DNA from 2 places in the Synechococcus sp. O70.2 genome. Region 2 is predicted to be linked to the other one. Evidence: predicted binding sites of a transcription regulator. Region 2 holds the regulator's gene; the other holds the start of a gene.
The links. Region 2 encodes HrcA, which represses chaperone genes, less so after heat shock. Its sites were predicted from a motif close to TTAGCACTCNNNNNNNNNGAGTGCTAA; they were not measured.
Positions count from the first base shown of each region.

Region 1: the regulator HrcA is predicted to act here: its motif matches at 12,305-12,331, upstream of groES (co-chaperone GroES).

Region 1 is NZ_JANSIS010000002.1:3,378-18,759, reverse strand. It holds gene alr (alanine racemase) at 1-285, shown strand, start outside; gene speD (adenosylmethionine decarboxylase) at 511-969, shown strand; gene NW812_RS02640 (fused MFS/spermidine synthase) at 997-1,935, shown strand; gene NW812_RS02635 (NAD-dependent epimerase/dehydratase family protein) at 2,022-3,173, shown strand; gene NW812_RS02630 (histone deacetylase) at 3,170-4,081, opposite strand; gene NW812_RS02625 (hypothetical protein) at 4,119-4,439, opposite strand; gene rsfS (ribosome silencing factor) at 4,875-5,246, opposite strand; gene yqeK (bis(5'-nucleosyl)-tetraphosphatase (symmetrical) YqeK) at 5,259-5,900, opposite strand; gene lepA (translation elongation factor 4) at 5,893-7,704, opposite strand; gene NW812_RS02605 (ATP-binding protein) at 7,953-9,194, shown strand; gene NW812_RS02600 (DUF3067 family protein) at 9,236-9,553, opposite strand; gene NW812_RS02595 (cytochrome b6-f complex iron-sulfur subunit) at 9,692-10,210, shown strand; gene NW812_RS02590 (apocytochrome f) at 10,353-11,336, shown strand; gene NW812_RS02585 (PhzF family phenazine biosynthesis protein) at 11,389-12,201, opposite strand; gene groES (co-chaperone GroES) at 12,412-12,723, shown strand; gene groL (chaperonin GroEL) at 12,814-14,448, shown strand; gene NW812_RS02570 (DUF429 domain-containing protein) at 14,596-15,382, shown strand, end outside.
Region 2 is NZ_JANSIS010000001.1:369,462-384,843, forward strand. It holds gene NW812_RS01710 (sulfocyanin-like copper-binding protein) at 1-3, shown strand, start outside; gene NW812_RS01715 (hypothetical protein) at 272-550, shown strand; gene NW812_RS01720 (glycosyltransferase) at 640-1,863, shown strand; gene NW812_RS01725 (peptidoglycan D,D-transpeptidase FtsI family protein) at 1,877-3,739, opposite strand; gene NW812_RS01730 (hypothetical protein) at 4,200-4,400, shown strand; gene NW812_RS01735 (tetratricopeptide repeat protein) at 4,379-5,248, shown strand; gene ilvN (acetolactate synthase small subunit) at 5,363-5,887, shown strand; gene NW812_RS01745 (hypothetical protein) at 5,918-6,514, shown strand; gene NW812_RS01750 (glucokinase) at 6,717-7,751, shown strand; gene NW812_RS01755 (NUDIX hydrolase) at 7,775-8,344, opposite strand; gene trpE (anthranilate synthase component I) at 8,458-9,975, shown strand; gene tilS (tRNA lysidine(34) synthetase TilS) at 9,972-10,979, opposite strand; gene hrcA (heat-inducible transcriptional repressor HrcA) at 11,018-12,166, opposite strand; gene NW812_RS01775 (endonuclease MutS2) at 12,631-15,018, opposite strand; gene NW812_RS01780 (hypothetical protein) at 15,022-15,186, opposite strand; gene NW812_RS01785 (NIL domain-containing protein) at 15,340-15,382, shown strand, end outside.

The sequences.
Region 1 (15,382 bases), on a different contig from region 2:
ATTGGCTATGCCGATGGGATCCCAAGGCGGCTTTCCGGCTGGCTGCGAGGGTGGGTGCGTGGCGGCCTGATCCAGCAGGTGGGCACCATCACCATGGATCAGTGCATGTGGGACGTTACCGAGAGGCCGGACATCCAAGTGGGAGACGTGGTGGAGCTGTTGGGCCCCCATCTGGGCAGCATGGGCTTATCGATCCAAAACTGGGCCGATCAGTTGGGCACTATCCCCTACGAGTTGCTTTGCGGGCTTTCTGCTCGCCTGCCAAGGGTGCTAGTCAACGCCTGAGCCTGCCACTGGCGCAAGCTCCCACCAGTTAGAGAATTCCCGTCCCCTGGGGCTTTTTCCTGAGCTTGCTTCTTTTCCTCTGGCTTGAAGAACTCACGTCCCTTGCTCGATAGGCCAGAAGAAAGCCGCTGCTCCTTGTAATCTGCCTCAATTTGTGAGACAATCAGAAAACTGTGCTTTTGCTTGCACGGCTCTTGTCGTCTATCTGGCCAATTAGGGGATAGTATGGTACACACGCTATCTGGCCAATTAGGGGATAGGTCTCTGGCTCTAATCGGGATCCACTGCATCCTAGAGCTGTACGACTGCCCGGCCCACCTCTTGGATGATGTCTCCCTGGTGCAGCAAGCCTTGCGGGAGGCGGCAAGACGCTCCAATTCCACCCTTTTGGGTGAGCTTTACCATCCCTTTGAGCCGCAGGGGATCACGGCGCTGGCCCTCTTAGGAGAATCCCACATCTCCATCCACACCTGGCCTGAAGTGGGTTATGCAGCGGTGGATGTGTTTACCTGCGGGCGCCATACGCGGCCTGAAGCAGCCTGTGAATATTTGATTGAGGTCTTTCAAGCGCGACGGCATTCGCTGCGCAAGCTGCCTCGCCGAACCACGGAGCCGGCGTCCCTTGAGGAAGTGACGCCCTTGCCTGAGGCAGTTAGTTGTGAAACAGCTAGACGAAGGCGCTGAGATCGCACCACCTTTGCCAAGCTACCCATGAACCTGCCAAGGAACTTCTTCTGGGCCCAGGAGTACTTTACCCCCTGGAGCTACACTGCCTTTGCTATTACACGCATCCTGGCCTACCGAAAGACCCCCTTTCAGGAAATGCTGATTGCCGAAATGGGGGCCTACGGCAAGGGCTTGATGCTGGATGGGCATTGGCAGTCCACCACGCTGGACGAGTTCCTCTACCATGAGGCGCTCGTCCACCCTGCCCTCCTCCAAGTTGTCCAGGGGGGTGGGATCCCTCGGCGCGTGCTTGTACTGGGGGGAGCGGAAGGGGCAACGCTGCGGGAGGTGCTGCGCTGGCGCTCGGTGGAGCAGGCGGTGATGGTGGACATCGACGGAGAGGTGGTGGAGGCCTGTCGGGAACACTTGCCAGAAATGCACCAGGGGGCCTTTGAGGACCCGCGGGCACAGGTAGTGATTGCCGACGCTTTCGACTTCCTCCAGCAGACAGAGCCGGTTTGGGATGTCATCCTCTCCGATCTTTCGGATCCTGTGGAAGCTGGCCCTGCCGCCCGCCTCTTTACCCAGGAGTTTTTCTGCCAGATCCGATCCAAGTTGCAGCCCGGTGGAGCTTTTGCCCTCCAGGCTGGGCCGACAAGCCCCTTGGAGTTGGAGCAGCACACCCGCATCGTTCACACCCTCAAAACCGTGTTTGCTGCTGTGCAGCCCTACGCCATCTACGCCACCACCTACGGCGAGCCTCTTGGATTTGCCCTAGCAGCTCAGACTCCTATCCCCTCCAGGCCGGAGCCGGAACAGATCGACCAGCTTCTGGCTCAGCACTTGGATCCCAGTCGAGGGGAACTGCGCTTCCTCGATGGCACTGCCCTCCTGGGCCTTTACCAGGTTCCTGTCTATGTGCGCCGCGCCATTGCCGCTGAGACCACCGTCTACACCCTAGACAACCCTCCTCAGGTCGACTAAGTCGCTGGTAAAAATGGGCTCCTGAGGTATTTGTCTTTGGTGCCATAACTTGGTAGATTCGTGAACAGGCGAATTCCGCTTCCCCAATGAGAGTTTTAGTTATTGGTGGTGACGGATACTGTGGCTGGGCAACGGCCCTGTACCTATCCAACAGGGGCTACGAGGTGGCCATCCTCGACTCGTATATCCGCCGGCTTTGGGATCTGCAACTGGGAGTTTCTAGTCTGACACCCATTGCCCAGCTTGAGCAGCGGGTGGATCGCTGGAAGGGGCTGACTGGCAAGGATATTCCCATCTTTGTTTGCGATGTTACTAACTACCAAGCCCTAATTTCCTGCATGCGCCGCTTTGAGCCAGAGGCTATTGTGCACTTTGGCGAGCAGCGCTCTGCTCCCTTCTCGATGATTAGCCGCGAACATGCGGTGATGACCCAGGTCAACAATGTGGTGGGCACCCTCAACATCCTCTATGCCATCAAGGAGGAGTTTCCCGACTGCCACCTGGTGAAGCTGGGCACCATGGGTGAGTACGGCACTCCCAACATTGACATCGAGGAGGGATACATCACCATCGAGCACAACGGCCGCAAGGATACCCTGCCCTATCCCAAGCAGCCGGGATCCATGTACCACCTCTCCAAGGTCCATGACAGCCACAACATTCACTTTGCTTGCCGCGTCTGGGGCCTGCGGGCTACCGACCTGAACCAAGGGGTGGTGTATGGCGTGCTCACGGAAGAAACAGGCATGGACGAGGTGCTGATCAACCGCCTCGACTACGATGGCGTGTTTGGCACAGCCCTCAACCGCTTCTGTGTTCAGGCAGCAGTCGGCCATCCGCTAACAGTCTACGGCAAAGGGGGTCAAACGCGCGGCTTCTTGGATATTCGCGACACCGTGCGTTGTGTGGAGCTGGCCATCGCCAATCCTCCTGAGCCAGGTCAGTTCCGGGTGATGAACCAGTTCACTGAACAATTTAGTGTGGAGCAGCTAGCAGTGATGGTGCAAAAGGCTGCGGCTGCCATGGGCTTGAAGGTGGAAATCCAACACCTGGAGAACCCCCGCGTTGAGCTGGAAGAGCACTACTACAACGCCAAGAACACCAAGCTTCTAGATCTGGGCCTTCAGCCTCACTACCTGTCGGATTCGCTGCTGGATTCGCTGCTTAACTTCGCCCTCAAGTACAAGGACCGGGTGGACGTGCGGCAGATTCTACCTAAGGTGAAATGGAGAGGCTAGCCTTCTAGACAGGCCTGGGCTACACTTAGCCAGCCGCGGGCCAAGTTTTCCAGGTTATACCCCCCTTCTAGGCCAAAGACAGCCTTAGAGGTTACCTCTTTCAAGCAAAGACGGGTCATGCGACCAAAGTCTTCCGGCTCTAGCAGCATATCGGCCAAGGGATCCCCTTTGGCACAGTCAAAGCCGGCACTCACCAGCAGCAAATCGGGCTGAAAGGCTTTTAGGAAAGGCAGAACCTTCTCCTGCAAGGCTTTTTCGTAAGCCGACCAGTCGGATCCTGCAGGCAGAGGTACGTTGCAGAGGTTGCCGTGGATCCCGGTTTCCTCGGCCAGTCCTGTGCCGGGGTAGAGAGGAAACTGGTGGATGGAGGCATAGGCCAGTTGGGGATGGCGCTTCACCACCGCCTGGGTGCCGTTGCCGTGGTGTACGTCCCAATCAAAAATGGCTACCTGCCTGACCCCTGACTGCTCTAGTGCCCACAGGGCGGCGATGGCGGCGTTACTGAAGAGGCAAAACCCCATTGCCCGCTCCGGCTCAGCGTGATGCCCAGGCGGACGACACAGCACCAAAGCTGGCTGTCCTGTGGCCAAAGCCGAGGCCGCTGCAGCAATCCAGCCGCCCACTGCCCGCCGCGCTGCTTCAAAGCTGCCTGGAGAGACAACTGTATCGGCATCAAGGTAACCCCCACCTGCTGCCGCCAGCTCGGCCACCTGTTGGATATGCCGAGGCGAGTGGACCCGCTCCAGCTCCCCCAGCTCAGCCAAGGGGGGATCCCGCCACTCCAGTTGGTTGGCAAAAGGGGCCTTGCGCAGGGCTTTGGAAATAGCTTGCAGGCGGGCCGGGCGTTCCGGATGAAAGGGACCCGTATTGTGGCTAAGAAAAGTTTCAGAATAGTAAACGGGCAGCATTTAAGGCAGCGCCTTCGCAGTGTAGCTAACCCTCCTTCTACCCGTAGAACACCTCCGACATCGCTGCTCCCACGTAGGGATCTTCAAAAGAGTCCTGTTGCAGCTTCTGCTTGACCACATCCCGCACCACCGAGCGGAGCAACTCCAGTTCTGAGGGGCTAAGCTGGTCGCGGCTAGGGCATTCATCGGCAGCCAGCAACCTATAAGCAGGGGGAACCCGGTTGAGAATCTGCTGCAGCAGGGATTCCCGCTCCTTGGCGTCATGAAACACTTGCTGGTGGGGGTGCTCGGTGCAGAGTAAAGTTTCCAGTTCTGCCAATGCCAGGTACTCGATGATATTCACCAACATTTTTTCCATCAGAACTTCCCTCCTAAGAATCTCGGCCGCTTTTAAACAAGCATTAAACAAAGGGCGCTAGCTCCTACTTCTCCCCTGCTCTTGCCACTAGACTTTCCCCTAAAGGCTTGACATTCAAGCCAAAGTAAATCAACTCCCCCACTAGCAGGAAGCTGTCGTCAATTATTAACCTTGTGCTCCTGCTGGCATTACCGCCAGCGGGAAATTATCGGCGTTTTGGAAAGTGCAGAGTGGGAACTTTAACAAAGACTATAGAAACTCTTCTGCACCTGGAAACAAGGGTCTTACTACTCCTCGGCGTTTATGCTAGCACGCAACTATGTAGGAAACTATGGAACTATTAAAAACTTTACGTGCTTCACATATTTCTTGACAGCCGACTAGGGAAAACCGGCAAAGTCCTAGTCTGAAAGGTCGACCCGCAGAGCTAGGGATCTAGCCGGCTAAAGGCAACTCAACCCGTTCGGCTTGGATCCAAAAAGACTCCAGGTCGTAGTACTCTCTTTCGTTTTGCATCATCACGTGGACGATGAGATCGGCGTAGTCAATGAGGATCCACGAGCCTGAGTCTTGACCTTCAATGCGCTGCGGTGTCCGTTGCCACTCCTCCCAAAGCCTTTCCTCAATTGCCTGGGCAATGGCGCGCACTTGCGTCAGCGAGTAGCCACTGACTAGAAGAAAGTAGTCTGCCAGTGTGGAAACCCGAGATACATCCAGCAGGACAATGTCGCCACCTTTTTTTTCTTCCGCTGCGCGAGCTGCACTCAGCGCCATGCGATAGACGGGATCCCTGGCACGGGCAGGCATGAGCTGTAGCAACTAAGACCCTCCTGAAACGACGGAAAGAACTGGAGACGCAGCCCTCTGGAAATCCTTTTGATCCAAAGGATGGAGCAGGAAATAATTGCGAGTCATGAGGGTGCGTGGATGAACCACCTGATTCCGGTTTAGCAAAAATCTCAGGCTTAGATCGCAAACCCCCACCACAGCTTTAGATAAATCTACAAAAGCCAGGCGCCGCAACTGCTCCAGCTCTGGGCTGCTGCCGCGGTTGGGTTCCAGAGCATCGGCTACAAAAACCACACAACTGAGCGGACCCATGCCGGGCTGGCCTAGGGTGTGGTTGGCGATGGCCGCCAAGATCTCCGCATCCTGCACCTGAAACTGTTCCCGCGCCAACAGGGAGCCCACCTCGGCGTGGAGGATGTGGGGCTCAGCCCGTTCAATCTCGTCTAGCTCCCGCTCCCGAGCTACCCGCTGCAACAGTTGCTCCGCCGGGAAAGACTTAGCCAAGTCGTGCATCAGACCTGCCCAAGCGGCTTTCTCCTCATCCAATCCGTAGTGAGCCGCCAGTTGCCGGGCCATTGCCTCGACTCCCAAGATGTGGCGCAGGCGGGGAGGAGGCACCCGCTCCTGCAGCCAGGCCAACACCTCCTCGCGCCGCAAGGCTAGGTTAGTCATTTTGCAACTTCAACACTGCCATAAACGCCTCTTGGGGCACATCCACTGTTCCCAGTGCCTTCATGCGCTTTTTCCCTTCTTTTTGCTTTTCCAGCAGCTTGCGCTTGCGAGTTACGTCTCCCCCGTAGCACTTGGCCAAAACATTTTTGCGCAGCGCAGGGATAGTTTCGCGGGCAATGACGCGCGAGCCAATCGCCGCTTGGATGGGCACCTCAAACTGGTGGCGTGGGATCAGCTCGCGCAACTTAGCCACTAGAGACCGGCCCACCTGAAAGGCTTTGTCCCGATGCACAATCGTGGAGAGAGCGTCCACCGGCTCGCCATTGATGAGGATATCCAAGCGCACCAGATCGTCAGCCCGATAGCCCACCATTTGGTAGTCCATGCTGGCGTAGCCGCGGGTGCGAGATTTCAACTGGTCAAAAAAGTCAGTGATCACTTCCGCCAGAGGCAATTCGTACACCAGCGTCGTGCGGCCCTGAGCCAGATACCTCATATCCTTAAAGATGCCGCGCTTGGTCTCGCACAGCTCCATCACCGCGCCAACGAATTCCTCCGGCAAAATCATCTCCACGCGGACAATGGGCTCCTCAATGCTAAGGCGCTCGTTGGGAGGAGGCAGCTTGCTGGGGTTATCAACCCGGAGCACCGAGCCATTGTTGAGGGTAACTTGATAAACCACCGTTGGGGCTGTAATCACCAGGTCCAGGTCGTACTCCCGCTCTAGCCGCTCCTGAACCACCTCCATATGGAGGAGGCCCAAGAAACCACAGCGGAAGCCAAAGCCCATGGCAGGGGAGACTTCCGGCTCAAAGTGGAGAGCGGCATCGTTGAGCTTCAGCTTTTCCAAGGCCTCTTTGAGTTCGGCGTACTGATCCGAGTTGCTGGGAAAAAGTCCACAGAACACCATTGGCTTGGCTTCTTTGTAGCCGGGCAGAGGCTCAGGAGCCCTGCGATGAACGAGGGTGATGGTGTCCCCCACGCGGGCGTGCTCAACGCTTTTAATGGCAGCGGCAATGTAGCCCACTTCCCCGGCGTGGAGAGACTCAACCGGCTCTTGGTGGGGGCGCATCACTCCCAGCTCAGTAACCTCGTACTCCCGGCCAGAGGCCATGAAGCAAATCTTGTCCCCCCTTTTCACCTCCCCATCCACAATGCGCACATAGACAATCACACCCCGGTAGGGATCGTAGTAGCTATCGAAGATCAAAGCCCGCAAGGGATCCGCTACCGTATCCTGCGGCGGCGGTACCCGCTGCACAATAGCCTCGAGAATCTCTGAGATACCGAGGCCCACTTTGGCAGAGGCTAGGATCGCCCCGCTGCAGTCAAGGCCGATCACCTGCTCGATCTCGGCAATGACTCGCTCGGGGTCGGCGCTAGGCAAGTCAATTTTGTTAATGACGGGGATAATTTCCAGGTTGTTCTCCAAAGCCAGGTAAACATTGGCCAGGGTTTGGGCTTCCACACCTTGAGAAGCATCCACCACCAACAGCGCCCCTTCACAGGCAGCCAGCGAGCGGGAGACCTCGTAGGAAAAATCCACATGCCCTGGCGTATCGATGAGGTTGAGGACATAGTCCTGGCCGTCTTGGGCACGGTAGTTCATGCGGGCCGCCTGTAGCTTGATGGTGATGCCCCGCTCCCGCTCCAGTTCCATGCTGTCTAGAAGCTGCGGCTTCATCTCGCGGGCTGAGACGGTGCCGGTTGCCTCCAGCAGCCGGTCGGCAAGGGTAGACTTGCCGTGATCAATGTGGGCAATGATGGAAAAGTTGCGAATGCGGGAGACGGGGACGTCAGTCATAGAAACCAAGTCAGGGCAAAGATTTTTTACAATGCTAGCTTGTTTGTCCCTCTAGCTAAGCCAAGCTTATCCAGCAGTCGACCACCGTGGCCCGCACCCTGGCGCAAGCAGGGCTTAGCCACCTGGGTGGGGGTGAAGGCTAGCTGACAAACCAGGGTTAAGGTTTGTTGCATAGTAGGTAGTAGGGTGCCTCTTCGCGCTACTTGGAGGCAGCCCTCTTGGCGCAAGGCTTGGGGTAGCGGGCCGTAATGACTCCCCTAGAAGAAGCGGCGGAAGCGGCGGCTAGGCTGCTGGTGTTTCGGGACATCTGCGCCCATCCCCTGGCCCTAGCCTGGCAGGAGCTCATTCAGCAGTTGATGAGCGGGGATCCCTTGCCCTGCTGGAGAGCCTATGGGCGTTGGTTTGAGCTTTTGGCCCAGCAGGGCTTGAGCTGGCGGGAGTGGCTGATCCGGGAGATCCGCTGGGCCGATAACCCTTTCTCGCGGGCGGCGCTGCAACCGCAAGGGATCCCAGCACCCCTTCTGCAAGCGGCCCGCCACGATCTCCGTTGCCTGCAAATCCTAGCCAATAGCCAGGAGACGATCGCCGAGCAAATGCAGGCGCTGGGCCTAGGGATCTCCTGGCCAGATGAAAACAGCAGCAGCTCTGGCTGGGATCCTCGCCCCTTGGCCGATTGGGGCCAGAGCCTGGAGGCCTTGATTGCCCACTACCGCCAAGCAGGGGCAGGGCTCTATGGCCGCTATTGGGCCTTTCGCTGGGGGCCAGCAGGGCTAGAAGGGATCCCTGCTCCCGACTTGCCCGAATGGGAAGAGATTTACGGCTACGAACGGCAGAAACAGCAGCTGGCCGCCAACACCGAAGCGCTGCTGCGGGGGGATCCGGCTTTGCATGTGTTGCTCTACGGAGCGCGGGGCACCGGCAAGTCTTCGCTGGTGAAGGCGTTGTTGCGCCGCTACGGCCCGCAGGGACTGCGCCTACTGGAGCTAAGACCCAGAGACTTGATGCAGTTGCCGGAGATCTTGGCGGAGCTGCGACAGCAGGCGCTGCCCTTTGTCCTATTTGTAGACGACCTCTCCTTTGAGGCGGACGAAACCGAGTTTAAGCAGCTCAAGGTGCTCCTAGAGGGAGATCTCGTCCCACCGCCGCCCAATGTGCGCCTCTATGCCACCAGCAACCGCCGCCACCTTATCCGCGAGTTTTTTGGCGATCGTCCCAACCCCCAAGATCAAGAGATCCACGCCTGGGATACGGTGCAGGAAAAGCTGTCGCTGCGGGATCGCTTTGGCCTTACCCTTACCTTTGCCCCTTTTAGCCAAGCCGACTATCTGGCTACGGTGGAACACTTGGCGCAGCGACTGGGCCTCTCTCAGCCTTTAGATACCTTGCGCCGCCAAGCGCTGATCTGGGCTCAGCAGCAGAACGGCTTCTCCGGTCGCACCGCCCGCCAGTTTTTGCAGGCCCTGCAGGCCGGCCTGGTGGAAGTTGGATAGCCGCAAGCCGGTGGAGTTTTCCGTTGTAGAGAAGAGCCAGGCTACAGCAGCCACTCGCAGGCCCGCTCTCCCACCCCTTGCAAATTCAGAGGAATGGCCACCGCCTTGCCTATGCGAGGTTTCTGGCGGGTAGCCTCAATTTCTCGCCGCACCGTTTCCCACACACCCCAAGCCTGCAGATGGGCCATCACCGACTCCAGGCGAGCCAGATACTCGGCTTCCGTCAAGGGGAAAGAGGGCTGCTCTAGGTAGCGCCACATCACCAACAACACCACCCTACCCCCCAAGCGGCGCAGCTGCACGTCGTAGGAGCAGCCCCACTTCTCCCGCAGCAAAGCTTGCAACTCGGATCCCGTCATAGGTTGGCTTGGATGCATCGGCCTCCCCCTCGAGCTGCTCCTAGCTTTGCATTTCTTAATGAAATTGGCTAGGGGGCTCGGTTAGGATGGTGTCGTTTGTCAACGAACGTTAAAACTTCTCAGGCTTTCCTGACCATTATGACCGAAGCGATGAGCAACTTTGAGGCGCCCCCCATGAGCCGGCGGGTTCTCTTGAACGCCCTTCTCAGCGGCTCGGTGGGGGTGGTGGTCGTGGGTGCCCTCTACCCGGTGGTGAAGTATTTCATTCCTCCCTCTGCCGGTGGGACAGGGGAGGGGGTAATTGCCCAAGATGCCCTCGGCAGGCCAATTCGCGTCAGCGAGCTGCTAGCTACCCACGCGGCTACGGATCGCGTTCTGGCCCAGGGCTTGAAGGGAGATCCCACCTACATCGTGATCGACAATGGAGCGGTGGCTAACTACGGCCTCAACGCCGTCTGCACCCACCTCGGCTGCGTGGTGCCCTGGAATGCAGGAGAAAACCTCTTCAAGTGCCCCTGTCACGGATCCCAATACGCAGCCAATGGCAAGGTCATCCGGGGGCCGGCTCCCCGTTCGTTGGAGCTAGTCAGCGCCACGGTGGACGGCGACAACATTCGCTTTAGCCCTTGGCAGGGCCCCGATTTCCGCGAGGCCTAAACGCGCCATTGCAGGGCTGGCGGTGGCGAGAGGAAAGCCTGAAGAGGGCACGGCGTTGGTCTTAGCCAGAGCGTCCACAGGCTCTCGAGGAAAGGATCCAAAGAGCTTTTGCAGATTGGAATTGCAATTTTGAGTTGAGCTTATGAAGCGAATTTTTTTCTTGGCCTTGTGTGCGCTGCTGCTAATGGTCGTAGCATCTCCGCCAGCAGCAGCCTACCCCTACTATGCCCAGATGGCCTACGACAACCCCCGCGAGGCAACGGGGAAAATTGTCTGCGCCAACTGCCACCTGAACGCCATGCCTGTCCGGGCTGAAGTGCCGCAGGCGGTTACCCCCGGTCAGGTGTTCACCATTAAAGTTGGGATTCCCTACGACCTAAGCAAGCAGCAGGTGCTAGCAGATGGCAGCAAGGGCGGCTTGAATGTTGGCGCGGTGGTGATCTTGCCAGAGGGCTTCCGCCTGGCCACCGAGGAGGAAATGACCGAAAAGCAGCGGCAGGAGACCGCTGAGACCTACATCACTCCCTACAGTGACCAGAAGCCCAACATCCTCCTGGTGGGGCCGTTGCCCGGTGAGCAGCACCAGGAAATCGTCTTCCCGGTGGTAGCCCCTGACCCGAAAGAGGATCCCTCAGTGGCTTTCATGAAATATCGGGTTTACATTGGCGCCAACCGGGGCCGTGGCCAGATCAACCCCGATGGCAGCCTCAGCAACAACAACGTCTTCCGCGCTCCCGCCACCGGCCGCCTGACCAGCATCGCCACTATCGAGTCGGATCTTAGCGACCTGCCGGCAGAGCTGGCCGCCCTGGTGCCACCCGAATACGAGTTGCCGGGCACGCGAGTGCTCAGCTTCGAAACTGAGAACGGTATCCAGCATCTGGTGGTGCCGCCGGGGCCGGAGTTGGTGGTTAACATTGGCGACAGCGTCAAAGAAGGGGATCCGGTTACCAACAACCCCAACGTGGGCGGCTTTGGCCAAGTGGAGCGGGATCTGGTGCTGCAGAGCCCGGATCGGGTGAAGTGGATGGTGGCCTTCCTGGCGGCAGTGGCTATCACTCAGCTCCTCTTGGTACTCAAGAAAAAGCAAGTGGAACTTATTCAGGCGGCAGAACTTTTGGGCTAGCCCCACCCTTCCCATCATTCCCAGCACCCCGGAACCAGCCGGGGTGTTTTTTCTAAGGAATCCTCAGCTCTCCCACCATCACCAGCACTGCCTGCCCGGCAATCTCCACCCGAGCGCCGAGATAGCGACACCAGAGCTCACCCCCCCGCGTCGAGAGCTGCCGCACCCTGAGCTCAGTTCGACCCAGCCGCTCCGACCAATAGGGCGCCAACAGACACTGGGCAGAGCCGGTTACGGGATCCTCCGGAATCCCCAAGCGGGGGGCGAAAACGCGGCAAACAAAATCCGCTCCCTCCTCTGAATCTGCTCCGGCAGCGGTGACGATTAACCCGGAGACAGAGAGCGCCTCCACCTGAGCCCGATTCGGCTGGACTTGCCGCACCTGCTGCGCCGAAGCCAGCACCGCTACCCCCATGCTGCCGCGGTACAACTCTAGAGGAGGGATCCCCAAGGCCGCCGCCACCTGTTCTTGCGCTTCCAGCCAAGGTTGGGGAGTCTGGGAGGGGAAATCCATCGCTAGCCGCTTTCCTTGCCGCCGCACCAACACCTGGCCACTGCGGGTGGAGAAGGCCACCTCCTGAGCTTCTGGGTGAACTTCGCTCAAGAGCACATGGGCAGCAGCTAGGGTGGCGTGCCCACAGAGATCCACTTCCGTTGTGGGGGTAAACCAGCGCAGGCTGTAGTGGGGGAGGCCATCCCAGGATCCCTGGGGCAGCAAAAAAGCTGTTTCCGACAGATTGTTCTCTGCCGCAATTGCCTGCAACAGCTCCTGCGGCAGCTCCTGGGACAGCAAGCAAACCGCTGCCGGATTGCCCCTAAAGGGCACTGCCGTAAAGGCATCCACCTGAAACAAGGGAATTCGCACCGCCTCTCCTCCCCCAAAAGGCGCAGAGGAAGTCGGGAGATCCACACCCAACCGCCTCGTCTGTCGTTGCAGCTATTGTCAGGCTGCAGAGCTGACTGATAAACTAGCACTCGGAAGCCGAGAGTGCTAAAGCCTCAACGGATGCAAGTTTAGTTGACTCCTCAATCACCCTTTGACTTCCTGCCATAGGCATCACGGAGGACACTTGGTATGGCTGCAGTAACGCTGAACGTCTCTACGCTAAAGCCGCTGGGCGACCGTGTGCTGGTGAAAGTTGCCCAGCAGGATGAGAAAACCGCAGGCGGGATCTTTTTGCCTGACACTGCCAAAGAGAAACCCCAAGTAGGGGAAGTGGTTGCGGTCGGTCCTGGCAAGCGCAATGACGATGGCAAGGTTATTCCAATAGAGCTGAAAGTAGGCGACAGAGTGCTCTACTCCAAGTACGCCGGCACGGAGGTGAAGCTGGGTACCGAGGAGTATGTGCTGCTAGCTGAGCGGGACATCCTCGCCATTGTTCAGTAGTTCTAGCAAGAGGCGGCAAGTGCTGTAAAAGAGACCAACTGCTGCTAGCTTCTAGCTTATCCTTCGTTGGCTGACCGTTGGAGGTTGACTATGGCTAAGTCGATTATTTTCAGCGAAGAAGCCCGTCGCGCTCTTGAACACGGCATGGACATTTTGGCAGAGGCCGTAGCCGTTACCCTTGGCCCCAAAGGGCGCAACGTGGTGCTGGAGAAAAAATTTGGCGCACCCCAGATTGTTAACGATGGGGTAACCATTGCCAAAGAAATTGAGCTGGAAGACCACATTGAAAACACGGGAGTTTCTCTCATCCGTCAAGCTGCCTCTAAAACCAACGACATCGCTGGCGACGGCACCACTACAGCTACGGTCTTGGCCCACGCCATGGTGAAAGAAGGGCTCAAGAACGTGGCTGCTGGCGCCAACCCCATTGCCCTCAAGCGCGGCATTGACAAGGCGGTGAAGTTCCTAGTGGACAAAATTGCTGAACATGCCCGCCCAGTAGAAGACTCCAAAGCCATTGCCCAGGTGGCGGCCATTTCCGCTGGCAACGATGAGGAAGTGGGCCGCATGATTGCCGAGGCCATGGAAAAAGTGGGCCGCGAGGGGGTGATCTCCCTAGAAGAAGGCAAGTCCATGACCACCGAGCTGGAAGTGACGGAGGGGATGCGCTTTGACAAAGGCTACATCTCCCCCTACTTCGTCACTGACACGGAGCGGATGGAGGCGGTTCTGGAGAACCCCTACGTCCTAATCACCGACAAGAAGATTACCCTGGTGCAAGACCTGGTGCCGGTTCTGGAGCAAGTGGCCCGCGCCGGTCGTCCGCTGCTGATCATTGCCGAAGACATTGAGAAGGAAGCCCTGGCCACCTTGGTGGTGAACAAGCTGCGGGGCGTGCTGAGCGTGGTGGCGGTGAAAGCGCCCGGCTTTGGGGATCGCCGCAAGGCCATGCTGGAGGACATCGCCATCCTCACCGGCGGCGAAGTGATTAGCGAGGAGCGCGGCCTGAAGCTGGAGAATGCACGTCTTGAGTCCTTTGGCTCGGCTCGCCGCGTCACGGTAACCAAAGACCACACCACCATCGTGGCGGAGGGCAACGAAGCGGCGGTGAAAGCCCGTTGCGAGCAAATCCGTCGCCAAATTGAAGAGACCGACTCCACCTACGACAAAGAAAAACTGCAAGAGCGCCTGGCCAAGCTAGCTGGCGGTGTGGCGGTGATTAAAGTGGGCGCGGCCACCGAAACGGAAATGAAGGATCGCAAGCTGCGCCTGGAAGATGCCATCAACGCCACCAAGGCGGCAGTAGAAGAGGGGATCGTCCCCGGCGGCGGCACCACCTTGGCCCACCTAATCCCGGTGGTTACGGAGTGGGCGCAGGCCAACCTGTCTGGCGATGAGCTGGTGGGGGCTATGCTGGTGGCCCGTGCTCTGGGCGCTCCGCTGCGCCGCATTGCCGAGAACGCCGGCCAGAACGGCTCGATTGTGCTGGAGCGGGTGAAAGAGAAGCCCTTCACGGTGGGTTACGATGCCCAAAACGACGCCTATGTGGATATGTTCGAAGCGGGTATCGTTGACCCAGCCAAAGTCACCCGCTCTGCCCTGCAAAACGCTGCCTCGATTGCCGGCATGGTGCTCACCACCGAAGCTATTGTGGTGGACAAGCCCGAACCCAAGAACAACAAGCCAGCTGGCGGTGGCGGCGGCGCGGATGACTACGACTACTAATCCTCCGGCACGAAGAGGCAACGGCTTCTCCAGGTAGCAGAGAGTCTGCTGCCTTGCCGGGGTAGAGTTGACTGCCTGAAATAATCTTTCGGGATCCCAGGTGGGATCCCTTTTCCTTATCCCAGGGGGCGCAGAGGAGAAGGCGGCGTGGCACGGTTAGTCTGCATTGGCCTAGATCTGGCCTGGTCAGCCCGCAACCCTTCGGGGGTGGCGACGCTGGAGGTGGAGATTCGGGATCCCGCCATTCAAAACCTGACAGGCTACCTCCTGGACAGCCGCCTTCTGGGGACCAATGAGGAAATTGTGGACTACATCCAAGCCCAAGCTAGAGGGGATCCCTGCCTGGTGGCAGTGGATGCCCCCTTGCGCGTTCCTAACTTGAGGGGCCAGCGGCAGGCAGAAGCCGAACTCAACCGTGTGTTTCGACCCTACGCTGCTGGCGCTCACCCCGCCAACCGCCGGCTTCTGGAAAGAAATGGTCAGGTGCGAGGAGAAGCGCTGGTGCAAGCCCTCGCCCGCTACGGCTTTCAGGAGCAGGCCAGCATCGAGCAGGGGCGCTTGGCCCGTCAAGTTACTGAAGTCTTCCCCCACAGTGCCATCGTGAGCCTGTTTGGCCTTAGCCGCAGCCTCCCCTACAAGGCGCGTCCCCGCCGCAGCTGGCAGGAGCGAGAACAGGCCTGGCGGCTGTACCAGCAACATCTGCGCGCCTTGGCCAGCGCCGATCCCTCTCTGCAGGGCCACGAGCCCCTGCTCCAAGTGGAGGTGGGATCCCTTAGAGGCCGCCAGCTCAAAAGCTACGAAGACCAAGTCGATGCCTTGATGTGCGCCTACATTGCCCTCTACGGCTTCCGCTGGGGATCCCAGCGCTGCCACAGCTTCGGAAGTCTGCAGGAAGGGCACATCTTCACACCCTTGCCCAAGAAGCCAGTTGACT
Region 2 (15,382 bases):
TAGGCGGCTCCCTGGGCTGGCCGGTTAAAGGAGAGAAAGACGTTGCCGAGCAAATGATGAACCATCCTCTCCTGCCTAGGGTGCGACGCTGGATGCAACAACCGCAGGCGGCGTCTGCTCGCAAAGCCCAGCCCTCTCTTTCTGAGCAGCTCCCCTTCACAGCTGTCCACGGGATCTGCTGCTACAACGAGCCACAGTTGACGGTTGGCAGACGCTCGCCGCAGACGTTTATCGCCCCTGCAGTGGAGGCGGTTGGCAAGAGGCCGGCCCCTTGCCCTACGTTTCGGTTCAGTTGCTCTCTCTGCCCACCCAGCTCTACCTGCGCCAACTACCGCCCACAGATAGCAACGGGCCAGAGGGCCCTCTGCAACCCCTTGGCGGCTTAGCCATGGCGCAGCTCCTCCTCGACTGGCAGGCCAAACAAACGCTCATCGAGGCTTGCGAGAGCCCAACTCTGCCGCGGCCTAGATCCCGCTCCCTTCGACGGGATCTTCCTAGGCAAGCTGGGCAGGTGGAGAACTGTCTAGCTCTGGGGGTTATCCCCCGATAGGATAGGGGATTAGCGCTTTGGTGGCGCGGGGCGGTGTTTCCGCGCTCCTGCTTAGGATTCTCCTCGATGTTTTTTGGATGGCCTGCTGAATGCCTCAGGGAACTCTTACTTCGTCCGACCATCCGCAAGCTTCGACAGTCCCTATTCAAATCCCGCCGCTCTCTCAGCCCACCTCTGTCCAGCTTTCGCTGGTTGTTCCCACCTACAACGAGGCCTCCAGCATCTGCAGCCTGATCCGGCAGTTGTGTGCCCATCTGGACAAAATCCTACCTGGGGCCTACGAGCTGATCGTGGTGGATGACAATAGCCCCGATTACACCGCCAAAGTGGCCCAGGAACTGCAAGAGGAATTTCCCCAACTGCAGGTTATCTGCCGAGACCACGAACGGGGGCTGGCCACGGCGGTGTTGCGGGGATGGCAAGCGGCCCGCGGCGAGGTCCTGGGGGTGATGGATGGGGACTTGCAGCACCCGCCGGAGATTGTTCTCAAGCTGTGGCCTGCCATCCAAGAGGGAGTAGACCTGGTGGTGGGCAGCCGCTACGCGGAGTCGGGGGGAGTGAGCCACTGGAACCTGGGCCGGCGCCTCGTCTCCCGGGGGGCCCAGTGGATTGGGCTGATGCTACTTCCTGGGGTTTTTAGGCGGGTGTCGGATCCTCTCAGCGGGTTGTTTCTAGTTAGACGCCAGGCTATTGCCGGGATCCCGCTCAGCCCCAAAGGCTACAAGCTGCTAGTTGAGGTGCTGGCGCGGGGCCGGGTGAGGACCATTGCTGAAGTCGGCTACATCTTTCAGGAGCGCCAAAACGGCGAGAGCAAAATCCAACTGCAAACCTGCCTCCAGTATCTCCACCACCTCATTGCGCTGCGCTTTTCGCTAGGTCAAGTGGGATCCTTTTTGCGCTTCAGCGTGGTTGGACTGTCCGGCACGTTTGTGGATATGACGTTGCTGTATCTGTTCCACGATCCCAACAACTTAGGGTGGGATCTGGCTATCAGCAAACTTATCGCCTCTGAGGTGGCCATCCTCAATAACTTCCTCTGGAACGACCTCTGGACCTTTCGCCATGTCACTCGGCTACAGCCAGGCCTCTGGAATCGTCTGCAGCGACTGGTCAAGTTTAATGTCATTTGCTTGATTGGCCTGCTGCTCAACTCTTTGTTGTTGATCTTGCTGAGCGAGCGCCTGGGCATTCACTATTTGCTCGCTAACTTGATCGCAATTGGTATTGTTGTATTTTGGAACTTTTATCTCAACGCTAAACTGAGCTGGCGGGTGGCAGCACCAAGGTCAGATGCCCATGGCAGCCAGTCCTGATCCCAGCCTTTTCCTATGGGGAATTGGGGCGGATCCCTTCTAGGGCAATGATCTCCTGGATCACCGAGCGAACCACGGGAGCTGCTGTCGTCGATCCAAAGGCATCTTCCCCCTTTGGCTCGTCGATCACAGCCAAAATCACATACTGAGGACGAAGGGCTGGGAAATAGGCCACAAAACTGGTGATGCGCTTGCCGGGCAAGTAGCCCCCCTGCGGCCCAACTTTCTGCGCTGTGCCCGTTTTACCGCCGATCTCATACCCCTCGACCTTGGCCGACTGCCCAGTGCCAAAATCCACCACATCCCGCATCTGGATGCGCACTGCCAACGTGGCCTCTTCCGACAACACCCGCACTGGCGCTGGCCGGGGGGGGCCCCAAACCAGGGTGTCGGTATCCTTCTCCACTAGGCCGCGCACCACATGGGGCCGCACCTTTAACCCGCCGTTGGCGATGATGCAGTGCAAGGCGGCTAACTGCAGAGGAGTGAGAGCCAATCCCTGGCCAAAGGCGACGGTGGCCCGCTCCACTGGCACGGTTACAAATTGCCGCAGGGGCTTCAGGCGGCTGGGCGGCTCGAAGGGCAGATCGACACCGCTGCGGTCGTTCAATCCCAGCCGTAGGAGGGCATGGTGGTACTGGCGGGGATCCAGCTTTTGCATCAGGTGCACCATACCCACGTTGCTGGACAGGCGCAGAATCTCGGTAACGCTTAGCCAGCCATGGGCACCCCGCTGGCGGTAGTCGTGGTTTTGGATGGGCCAGCGGCCAATCCAGATCCGCCCTGCGTCGTAAACCCGCTCGCTGGCGGTGAAGGCCCCGGCATCGAGCCCAATGGCGATGTTGATAGGCTTGAAGGTGGATCCCGGCTCGTACAAGTCTGTAACGGCCCAGTTGCGAAAAAGGGCAGGGTCGTACTCGAAGTAGCGGTTGGGATCGTAGGTGGGCTCGCTCACCAAGGCGAGGATCTCGCCAGTGTGGGGCTGCAAAACAATCACCGTGCCCCGCAGCGCCTGAAACCGTTCCATCTGGGCTTTCAAAGCAGCGCGGGCAGCCCGCTGCAGGCGCATGTCCAAGGTCAGTTGCAGCACCGTCTCGCCGGATTGCAGCAGCCTTTCCGGCACCTCGGCAGCCAACAACTGGCCGTAGCCATCTCGGGGAATGGTAACTGGCTGAACTGTCCGCTCCAGCAGTGCCTGTTGAGAATATTCCACTCCTGCCTGGCCGCGGTGGTCTAAATCCACATAGCCCACCACCTCAGCAGCCATCTCCTTTTGGGGATAAACCCGCTGCCGCTCGCTCACCAGCTCCAGGCCGTCCAGGTACAGAGCCTGAATTTGCTCCGCCACTTCTGGCGCCAGCCAGCGCTCCAGCCGCACCGCATGGTTAGCCGACAACTGCTGGGTCAATTGCTCAACTGGCCGCCGCAGCAGAGGGGCTAGAGCCGTGGCAATCTCCTGCGGAGTGCGCCTGCCAAAAAGGCGGGGATGGGCCCAAAGGGTATAGGCAGGGCGATCTACGGCCAACAGCTCCGCCTGCTGCCGAGCTACGGAGTGGCGATCCACGATCGAACGGCGAGGGAGGAAGGGTCGGAGGTGGGCCCGCTGCTGAGCCTCGGCCCGCTGCTGTAGGGTTGGCCCTTGGTAGTGTTGCAAGTAAACCAAACGCGCCCCCGCTCCCAAGAAAGCGACGGCCAAAGCCAAGCCCACCGCCGCAAGGCGAAAGTTCAGTTGTCGGGCCGTCGGGATCCGATCCTCCCAAAGCCACGCCAGCTGCTGTTCCTTAGCTCGGTGGCGGCGCCAGCGGGCAAGTTGCCGGCTGCTCTGGCTATTCTGTAAAGGCTGCCGGCCCAAGCCAGTCCTCGACTTGTCTTCCACTGCTGCCTTTGGGTAGATACCACCGTCAGTTTGACGCCCATCTCCTCCTCTGGCCAGCGTTTTACCGGGCGGGTGTCAGGATACCAGAGCAGGGGGCTCTCGTTCGCAACAGGGGTGCGGAGCACCTTTGCTACTTTGTGGCACACTGGGCAGCGTTGCCAACAAATCTAGCGTTGCCAACAAATCTTCTGACTTAACGTGGAGTAGCTGAGCTAGTGGGCCAGCAGCTACCTCTCTTCGGTAGGTATTTTGCCTAAGCTAAGGTTGGCATCAAGAGTAAGGGGCAACTCCCGTCAGCTCGACAGGAAGTGACGTCTGTGGAGACCCCCCTAGCCGGCTGGTAGGTGTAGAGTTACTACCAGCTACAGGTCGTGGAAGCAGGAAGAAGGCAGAAACGCGGCAAGCAATGCCCTGCCATAATTGTTATCGTTTCGCAGGTCTTTCAGGGCGGCGGAATACCATGCTCAAAGCCTACACCTCTGCTGGCCTGCGCCTTGGGGTTGCCGCTGCCTTGCTGCTGGGGAGCCTGGCCAGTTGGCACCAGGATCGCCTCTTGGCGGTGATGGGCCTGGCCAGCGCAGCGGCGATTTCTGCCTTTACTCGCCCGGCCATCTTGGCCTACAACCGCGCTCGCGAACGGTGGCTCAACCGGGATTGCTAGGGGCCCTGCAGCAGCTTACCCTGGCGCTGCAACGGGATCCCCGTCTAGCCAACGCCTACCTCCTGCGGGGACAGATCCGCCTCGAACTGGGTCAGCTTGCCCAGGCCCTGGAAGACTTCGACCAGGCTGCCCAGTTGATCCCCCGTCGCTCGGAACCCTGTTTCTACCGCAGCCTCATTTACCAAGCGCGAGGGGATCTGCAAGGGGCAACCGCCGAGTTGACCAAGCTAGTACGGCTGCATCCCAGCCCTACTTACCATCTCCGTCTGGCTGAGCTGTACCTGCAGCAGGGATCCCTACCTTCAGCGCTGGCTCCCTTGGATGAGGCAGTTGCGCGGGATCCCACCTGGGCGCCCGCGTATGCCTGCCGTGCTCAGGTGTACGGCTACCTGGGGGAGTGGGAGGCGGCTGTAGCCGACTGGTCCCAGGCCATCCGCTGGGATCCCTGCCCAGCCCATTACTACCGGCGGGGGATCGCCTACGCCTGGGCCGATCGCTACCTCGAAGCGATTGCCGACCTCAGCCGTAGCCTAGAGGCAGAGCCCGGCCAGCCCTGCGCTCTCTACCTCAGGGGCAATCTGCTCTACGAGCTGGGGGAGCTTGGGGCAGCCCTCGACGACTACGACCAGGCCTTTCGCCTGGAGGCCAGCGGCATTCCCCTTGACCTTGCCGACGAGTACGGCCTCTACGCGAGGGGACTGGCCTACCGGAATATGGGAGACCTCAAGACTGCCATTGCCAGCTGGCAAGCCGCCTTGCACCCTGGCCACCAGCGCCACAACCGGGTTCTGCAAGAGCAGGTGCAGCGCGCTTTGCGCCAACTCCAGGATGAGGATGGAGATCCTTAGCACGGCTGAGCTCAATTCGGCAAGGCTCGAGGATCCCCCCTGGCAGCTGTGGAATTGGGGTAGGATTTGTACAAGGCCATCGCCTACTTCCCGCCACTCTCCTCTGCGGTTGCCGTGAGACATACCCTTAGCGCTCTTGTGCAGGATCAGCCCGGCGTCTTAACCCGCATTGCCGGCATGTTTGCCCGGCGGGGCTTCAATATCGACAGCCTCACCGTTGGCCCTACTGAACGGCCTGGGATCTCCCGCATCACCATGGTGGTGCAGGGAGACGAGCACGATGTGGAGCAGCTAACCAAGCAGCTCTACAAGCTCATCGAGGTTCTGAAAGTAACGGATATTACCCACGTCCCCTGTGTAGAACGGGAGCTGATGCTGGTCAAGGTCAATGCCAGCATCGAAACCCGCTCTGCCATCATGGACGTGGCGCAGATGTTCCGGGCCCGCATCGTCGATGTGGCGGAAGAGTCTTTAACTTTGGAAGTCACCGGGGATCCGGGCAAAATGGCGGCCATCATCAAAATGTTGACTAGCTTTGGCATTCGGGAGATCGCCCGCACGGGTCTAGTGGCGCTCACCCGCGAGTCGGGAGTTAATACCGAGTACCTAAAGCAGCACCCCAGCGCTGCTATGGTCTAACAGACTTGGCCAAGCTGCCGGGAAGAGGAGATGCCTAAGGAGAGAGCCACGGCAAAAGCAGCAGGCAACCGTGGCAGGCGTTGTCTGCTCAGCCTCCTGGCCCTTGCCCTGGTGGGGCTCCTAGCAGGCTGCGCTCCCCAGCCACCCCAGTCTGTTGTCCAACAGGCCCTGACCTACCAGATTGCTCACCTGTCGGAGCCAGTAGCCTCGCTGGTGGGCAGTGACCGCTTGGCAGCCCATCTGGAAGTGCAGGATGTCCGCATTCGCCGGGATCGCCGGGAGACGGGGCTGCGGGTAGCAACCGGGGAAAAACTGGAGATCCACCACCTCAGCGGCACCTATACTCTAAGGGTGAAGCCACCGGGATCCCGCCGCCCCTACCGCCGCAAAGGCGATCCCTTTCAGCTCACCTTGGCCCGCCAACAAGTCCAATCGGCGGGGTCTCAAGGCCTAACTGAGCGATGGCTGTTGGCCTCTAGCTCCCCCGATGGCAAGGGGTGGGAAGTCGTCGATTTCTTGCCCCCTGGGCAAGCAGAGGCACCCTCCCCTGCGTCAGCTGCGTCTCCAGCCGGTCAAACGGCGTCGCCTGCTGCCACTCCTGCCGTGCCTCAGAGGGAGCCAAACTAGGTGCCAAGGCGGGCAAAGCGTTGCCGCCAATTCAGCATGGGCCAGAGCGGCTCCCAACGCAGCCAGCCCCGGTTCCGCCAGCCAGCTCGGGGTAACCCTGGCATGGGCAAGAGACCTTCCCACCTCTGGATTCCGACGTCCATTGCCAGAGCCCTGCCGAAAATGGCAGGGTGGAATGGGCGCGCTGCTCGGAGAAGGCCCCATGGAGTTGCTGCTGGCCGGAGATGTTGGGGGCACCAAGACCAGCCTCAGTCTGGTCAAGGCCGAGGATCCCGAGCACAGCCTCTACAGCCGCCGCTACGCCAGCCAAAATTACTCCAGCCTTGCCCCCCTGGTGCAGGAGTTTCTGGCCCAAGCTCGGCAGGAGCTGGGGTGGGATCCGCAGCCGGCTGCTGCTTGTTTTGCCGTGGCCGGCCCAGTGGTGGAGGAGAAAAGCGGCGGACAAAGGGCCAAAATCACCAACCTGTCCTGGAGCTTGCACTCAAGCCAGTTGACGGCAGAACTGGGGATCCCGCGCCTGGCCTTGATCAACGACTTCAGCGCCGTAGGCTATGGCGTGCTAGCCCTGCACGATGCGGAGCTGGAGACTCTGCAAGCGGGGGAGCGGCAGCCGCGGGCACCCATTGGCGTCATAGGGGCGGGCACGGGGCTGGGGCAGGCCTACCTTACCTGGGGAGAGGGCGGCTACCAGGTCTATCCCAGCGAGGGAGGCCACGTGGATTTTCCCCCGCGCACTCCTCTGGAATGGGAGCTGCTGCAGTATTTGCAACAGCGATACGGGCGTGTCTCCACCGAGCGGGTGGTCTCCGGCCAGGGGATCGTAGCTATCTACCAGTTTTTGCGGGATAGTCGCCGGTCCCAGGGAGAGGAGCAAGGGTTAGCCCAGGTTGCTGCCTGGGAAGGGGGAGCTAGGGAAATTGATCCAGCCGCCCACATTGCTAATGCCGCCCTCGAGGGACGGGATCCTCTAGCTATGGAGTGTTTGCGGCTGTTTATTAGCCTCTACGGAGCGGCTGTTGGCAATTTTGCCCTGCACCTATTGCCCCGGGGTGGGCTGTTCCTTGCCGGTGGGATTGCCCCCAAGCTCTTGCCCCTGTTGCGCCAGGGGGAGTTTCTAGCGGCGTTTTTGGACAAAGGGCGAATGCGGCCGCTGTTGGAACAGCTGTCGGTGCAGGTGGTGCTTAACGAGCAGGTGGGTTTGAGGGGGGCCGCCCGCCATGCTGCCACCTTGCTGTAGTCCTCCTCTTTCGCTGCGGGGGATTAGCGCCCAGCGGCACTGACCCCCTTTTCCGAGGCCAAAAACAGCTGAGCCCGCCAAAAGCAGGCAATGGATTTGCTGTCCAAATCGAGGCCAAAACGAGCTTTCTCTGTAAGTTCAGCCGGGGAAAACTCGACAACAGTAATGTCTTCGTCTTCATCCCTTGCCGGAGGAGAGTCCAGCACTTCCAGATCCCGCGCCAGATAGGCGTACATAATCTCGCTGGAATAGCCGGGGCAGAGATAAAACTGGCCAAGTGAATCCCAGCGGTGGGCCCGCAGGCCGGTTTCCTCCTCCAGCTCGCGGCGAATGGTTTCGTCCGGATGTTCTCCCGGCTCGACCGTACCCGCTGGGAATTCGTAAAGGTAGGAGGCGACGGCAAAGCGATACTGGCGAATGCAGACAAACTTGCCCTCGGCAGTCACTGGCACAGCCACCACGCCCCCGGGGTGGATGAGGTACTCCCGCTCCCCCTCTGTGCCGTTGGGAAAGCGCAGACGCTGGCTGACGAAGGTGTACTTGTGGCCCTGAAAGCGCAGGCGCTCGCGGAGGACTTGCGATGGGATTTGCATGGCCAAGATTTCCCAAGAGTAGAGCCGCTCCTAGCTTAGTGGTTTCCGGCCCTGTTGCCAGGGATCCACTGTGGGATACAGTCGGGGAAAGCAGGGATCCCACCTGGCAAGCCATGATTTACCCTCCCCTGAAAGAGTTTCTTGCCCTCACGGGTCAGGGCAACTTCATCCCGGTGTACCAGGAATGGGTGGCGGATTTGGAAACGCCTGTCTCTGCCTGGTACCGCGTCTGCGCCGGGCAGCCCTACAACTTTCTGCTGGAATCAGTGGAGGGAGGGGAACAGGTGGCCCGCTACAGCTTCCTCGGCTGCGATCCCCAGTGGGTGCTGGAGGTGCGCGGGGATCAGGCTTGGCAAATCCACCGCGATGGGCATCGGGAGCAGCATCGGGGGGATCCCTTTGCCATCTTGGCCCGCTGCCTAGAGCCCTATGAGCCGGTGCACCTGCCGGAGTTGCCCAGCAGCATTGGCGGGCTCTTTGGCTACTGGGGCTATGAGCTCATCCGCTGGATTGAGCCCAAGGTGCCCATCTATCCCCTGCAGCCGGGGGATCCTCCCGACGCCATCCTGATGCAGGTGGACAGCATCCTCATCTTCGACCAGGTCAAGCGCAAGATCTGGGTGGTGGCCTTTGCCGACACGCGCCAGCAGCCAGCGGAGCAGGCCTACGCCCAAGCCTGCCAGCGGGTGGAAAAGTTGGTGCAGCAGCTCAGCGCCCCCCTGGCCCTATCCCACCTCAGCCTCAACTGGAAGCCCTACTTGCCGGATCAGATCCCTCCCAGCACGCTCAGCCGCGACGCCTACTGCCAGGCCGTGGAGCGGGCCAAAGAATACATCCGCGCCGGCGAGATCTTTCAGGTTGTGCTCTCGCAGCGCTTCACCACTCCCTTTGCCGGCGATCCCTTCCGGCTTTATCGCTCCCTGCGGCTCATTAACCCCTCTCCCTACATGGCATTTCTGCAGTTTGGCGATCTTTGCCTTGTCGGCTCCAGCCCAGAGGTGATGGTCAAGCTCAGCCGCGTTGGGGAAGAGCGCCTTGCCACCGTTCGTCCCATTGCCGGCACCCGCCCTCGCGGCGCTACCCCTGCCGAAGACCGCCAGTTGGAGCAGGAGCTGTTGGCGGATCCCAAGGAGCGGGCGGAACACGTGATGCTGGTGGACTTGGCCCGCAACGACCTGGGCCGGGTCTGCCGCCTGGGATCCGTGCAGGTGGACGACCTGATGCAGATTGAGCGCTACAGCCACGTGATGCACATTGTCAGCAACGTGGTGGGGCAGTTGGATCCCCGCTACAGCGCCTGGGATCTGCTGCGGGCCACCTTTCCTGCGGGCACAGTTACCGGCGCTCCTAAGATCCGCGCCATGCAGATTATCCACGAACTGGAAGGGTGCCGCCGCGGCCCCTACGCTGGCGCCTACGGCTACTACGACTTTGCCGGCCAACTGAACACCGCCATCACCATCCGCACCCTCCTGGTTCACCGCGGCCAGGTGAGTGTGCAGGCGGGGGCGGGCATCGTGGCCGACTCGGAGCCGGAGCGGGAGTACCAAGAATGTTTGAACAAAGCGCGGGGCATGCTCATGGCTGTAGCCAGTTTGCAGGAAAGCCAGGGTGGTGCAGGGCCGCTTTAGCGCTGCTGTTGAGCGCAAGGGCGAGAAACCCAAGCCAAGTACTCTTCCTTCACCTCCAGCCAGCCACCGCCGGGGTAGTCGGGGCTGCGGCTGCGGCGACCTGCTTTGAGGAGCCGAACCCCGGCTTCCACCTGCTCAAAGGTGGGGTGATGGGGGAGCAGCAAGGACAAGAACTGAAACAGGACTTGCCGCTGCAGCGCAAGGGGAGCAGCTCGCAAGGGATCCCGCCGCAACCCCGGCAGGGCCGGCTCATACACCTGCGGCCATAGCTGGGCGGCTTGGGCCACCACCAGTTCATGTTCTGCTTGTAACAAGATGGCGGCCCGGTTCAGAGCTTTTTCCACCTGGGGATTGAGGTGCCGCTTGAGATAGGGTATCACCTCCAGGCGGAGCCGGTTGCGTCCGTGCGCCAAATCTTGATTGCTGCGATCCGGCCAGACCGGAAGCTGGTACTGCCGGCAAAACTCCTCTGTTTCCCACCGGAAAAGGCCTAGGAGAGGCCGCACCAGCCAGGCGGAGGAGGGATCCCGCTCATCCAAACGCCGCCGCCAATCCAGACTAGCTAGCCCAGCTGCCCCCGTGCCCCGCAGCAGGTTCCACAAGAACGTCTCCGCGCGGTCACTGGCGGTGTGCCCCGTAACCACTGCCTCGCAATTCCAGGTGCGCGCCCATTTGTCCAGCTGTTGGTAGCGCCAAACCCGAGCCCCCGCCTCATCCCAGCGGATGGGATCGGCAGTTTCAATGGCGTGGGGCAGGCCCTGCTGCTGCAGCCACTCTTGCAAGAAGCAAGCACACGCCGTTTCATCCTCCGACCAGCGGTGGTTACAGTGCAGGACAAAGATCTGCCAGTTCCAGCGCCTCTGCAGATCGCGCAGGATCTGGAGCAGACAGAAAGAATCTTGCCCGCCGGAAAAGGCCACTAGCAGCCGCTGGCCGGGGCGCAGCAGTTGCCGCTCGCGGATGGCACACTGAACGCGTAGGTGAAGAGGGGAGAGTCTGGCCACGGTGGGCGATTGCTCTTGGGAACTTGCACCTAGACTTCCTAGGCCAGAGCCCGCGTGAGATGGGAGGCCACCGTCTGCACCGCTGCAATGCTCCGCTCGTAGGCCATCCGCGTTGGCCCCAGCACGGTAACCGTCCCTAGCGGCGCCGAGCGACGGCGGTAGACTGAGGTGATAACCGTGCAGTGGCGCAGAGACTCCAGCGGATTCTCGCTGCCAATGTAGATGACCACGGGGATGGTGTCGCCAGAGGAGGGCGGGGCAGAAGGAGTAGCCTCGCTAGAGATCTGGCAATCTGGGGGGCTGGTAGTATAGAGCCCAATCATCCCTTGCAGTTGCTCGGATCCCGCCTCAATCAACTGGGCCACCGCTTGCACCCGTTGGGTCTGAGAAAACTCTGGCTGCCGCATCAGCTCTGTCATGCCTGCGCTAAACACAGGCCCCAAAGAGGGCCGCAGGTAGCGCTGGACCACTGAGCGCAGCAGTTGCTGCAGCCACTGGCTGTAGGCGCGAAACTCTTCGTCTAGCTTTAGCCAGCTCAGATCCTGCAGCTCGGCAAAAGTCTTGCCCCGCAGCTTGAGGGTGAGAAAGTTGCTCAGTAGCTGCAGCTCGTCTTCCAAATCCTCATAGCGGCTGCCGGGCCATGCCGGTGGGCTGACCAGGGCTGAATGGGCTTGGTAGGAATCGGTAACCACCACCACCATCACCCGTCCCGGCCCTACCGACAGCAGCTGCACGTGGTGAATGGCTACAAGGGGCCCCTGAGGTGGGGTGATGAGGGCAATGCAGCCGCTCACGTGGGCCAGAAGCTGCGCCACCCTCTGGAGGAAACTGTCGAGGTCGTCTCCCAGCTCGCGACTAACCTGATCCAACAGCCGCTGCAGCGCAGGGTGGGGCTCTGGCTGGGGAGCGTCGTCGGGGATCCCCTCCATGCCGACGGAGGTCAACAAATCGTTGACATAAACCCGATAGCCAAAGTCGGAAGGGATCCGACCGGCAGAGGTGTGGGGCTGGAACAGCAACCCCGCCTGCTCAAGGGTGGCTAAGTCGTTGCGAATGGTGGCTGTGCTTACCCCAAAGTTATACGACTGAGCCAAAGTCTTGGAACCGACAGGTTCAGCCGTTGCAATGTAGCTGCGCACTGTCGCCCAGAGGATCTTCCGCTGGCGGGGAGTCAGTTCAAGTTTCATGGCCGCTCAAAAGAATCTGGTTAACCCGTATCTCAAAGCAGACTGCCAAGCAACCGGTAGATTCCCGTTGAGGACTGAGATACCAATCTAAATGAACCTTTAGTCTACCTAACGCTTCGTATTGGTGAATTGATAATTTTTGACTTTTTGACAATTTAATTAACCTCGCTGGGGTGGACTGCCTGGCAAGGAAAGCTGCAAAATACCGACAGAGGCGTTGGGTTCGCCCTAAGCTTTCCCCAGAGCTGCTACTTCTGGGGCAAGAGGGCTTACCTTTATCCCCTTTGTAACCTTTTGTTCTGAGGTTGCTCCAGGAGCTGAGAGTTCGCCTAGCTGCTCTGAGGGTAGCCGTTTTGGGAGGCAGGGGAAGATCTCGTTGACGAGCAAAGGCCTGACGGAGCTGAGTCCAGAGGACTAAGGGGATCGAGCTCCGCTAGCGGCTTGAGAGATCCGCCCGCTCCTTGCTAGCGCAGCTGGGCCACGGTTACGCCGCTTCCTCCCTCCTGGGGAGCCGCCGCGGCAAAACTCTGAACGCGCGGGTGATTTTGGAGATAGGCCCGGATACCCGCCCTGAGGCGACCCGTGCCGTGGCCGTGGATGATCCAAAGGGGACCAGGAGGTGCCTGGGCCAAGTGCGCTTCGAGAATAGCCTCGGCCTCAGCCACGGTTTTCCCCCTTAGATCAAGGGTGTTGTGGCTGGTGCGCAGGTTAAGGGGGGCGGTGGCTGGCGGCGGGGGAGGTGGAGCCTTGGGGCGTTGGCGCTGCTTAGCCTGGTGTTCATCGAGGGGATCCAACTGGGCCCTTGGCACGGTGAACTTGAGGAGGCCGCTGCGCACCACATACACCTCTCCTTCGACGGCAATGACCTCTCCCGTTTGTCCCAGCCCCCGCAGCCGCACCCGATCCCCCACCTCCGGCACAAACTCCGTGTCCCCAGGTTGAGGTGCCGGCAAGTAGCGCTTGCGGATTTGCTCGAGATGGGCGGTTACTTGGTGAGGAGCGTCCCCCTGTTGCAGCTTGCGAATGGCGGCAGCCACTTCTTGGCGGGCAGCAGCCAGCAGAGTTTCCAGCCCCTGGCGCTGCTGGTACTCCAGTTGGGCCTCTCGCTCGGCCAGCCGCCGGCTGCGCTCTTGCATTTGGCGGTAGAGGGTCTCTAGCTCTTGGTGCAGGGATCCCACCTGGGCTGCCCGCTCTTCCAATTGAGCCCGCTGCGCTTCCAACCCAGCGATGACCTTATCCACTTGGCTTTCTCCCTGCAGACGCCGCTGGGCCCGCCGCAGGATCTCCGGATCCAACTGCAGCCGCTGGGCAATGGTCAAGGCGTTGGAGCGGCCCGGGATCCCCCACAACAGGCGATAGGTAGGGGCCAGGGTGGCCTCGTCAAACTCCACCGAGGCATTTTCAAAGCCGGGGTGCTGGTACTTGAGGGCCTTCAGCTCGCCGTAGTGGGTGGTGGCCAGAGTCAGCAGGGCCTTTTCCGAGAGATACTCCAACAGCCCAGCCGCTAGGGCAGCGCCTTCGGTGGGATCCGTGCCCGCCCCCACCTCGTCCAGCAGAACAAGGGCCGGCGCTGGACTGGATTGCAGAGCTTGCACAATGCGGCTAATCCGATGGATGTGGCCGGAAAAAGTGGAGAGGTTTTGCTCCAACGATTGCTCGTCACCGATGTCGGCATAGACCCCGTCAAACCAAGGCAGTTGGGGCGGATCTTGAGCTGGCAGGAAGATCCCTGCTTTGGCCATCAGCACCAACAGGCCCAGCGTCTTCAAGGCAACGGTTTTGCCACCGGTGTTAGGGCCAGTGATGACCACAGCACGAATAGACTCGGGGAGGGTGAAATCGATGGGCACCACTTCTAGGCCCTTGCCCTCTTGACGGGCCTGCCACCACAGCAAAGGGTGTCTAACCCGGCGCAGGCGCAATCCACCGGCAACAAACTGCGGACGGTTGCCCTCCAACCAAAGGCTATAGCGGGCGCGAGCCAGGGCTACCTCCAGCCTCACCATCACCGCTTGCAGGTGCTCCAAGTCGGCAGCCACGGCTCCCACCTGGGCCGAGAGCGCCGCCAAGATTCGCTCCTCCTCCGCCCGGAGGCGAGCCTCGGTTTCTCGCAAGCGGTTGCCCAGCTCCACCACCGCATAAGGCTCTACATAGAGGGTAGCCCCACTGGCAGAGCTGTCGTGGACAAGGCCGCGGATGAGATCCCGGTGGGTGGCCTTCACCATCAGCACAAAACGTCCCTGCCGCTGGCCAATCAGGGTATCCTGCAGCGCCTGTGGGCACTGGCTCATCACCTCTTGCAGGCGTTCCTGGATCTGGCTGCGAAAAAGGCGGTGCTGACGGCGCAGGTCGGCAAGGGCTGGGCTGGCGCTATCTCTCACCTCGCCGTGCTCGTCCAGACAGCGGAAGATCTCCTGCTCCAGCTCAGGGTAGGTGCGCAGGCTGCTCACCCACTCCTGCAGGCGGGGTAGGTGCTCCTGCTCATCGATGAGGCGACGAAGGCGGCGAGCAGTTCCCAGGGTTGTGGCAATCTGGATCAGCTCTTCCCCGCTCAGGACACCCCCTCGTTCGACCCGTTCCAGGGCCGGCAGCAAGTTGTGGATCCCCTCCAGGGAAACCCCCCCTGGCTGGCTGCGATCCAGCCGTATAGCTTCCTCGGTTTGGTCAAGGTAGGCCTCGCTCTCCTCGCGGCTACGCCAGGGATCTAGCTCCAGACAGGCGCGACGGCCCAGAGGTGTAGCCGCAAAAGTGGCCAGCTGTTGACAGAGGCGGGGCCACTCCAACAATTCCAAGGTTTCCTGGCGGAGGGAAGAGTCGGGGCAAGAAGAGACCGAAGGGATAGCCGTAGGCATTACCTAGCGATTTGAAGAATACCGAAGACGCAGTCGCTCCATCTCGCGTAAAAATTGCCGCTGGTAGTTGAGAAAAGCGGTGTGCCACTCGCGGAAGCGCCGCTCGCCATCGCGCACCAACATCTGTCGGTAGTGCTCGGAGTTGAGGCAGGGCCGGGCTGAGTCCATAGGGTTCAAAGAACGCTCTGCTCCTATTGTGGCAGGCTCCGGGGTACCTCTTGGAGCTTCCAACCGGAGAGGTTCTACCCCTGCAGGAAGAGGCCTTGCCATACTGAAAAGCGAGGCTTCCTGGCCAATGCTCAACCCACAGTCTGAGATTCCGTGCGCAAACGAGTAACGTTGATCTTCCCGCGGCACTTGGTGA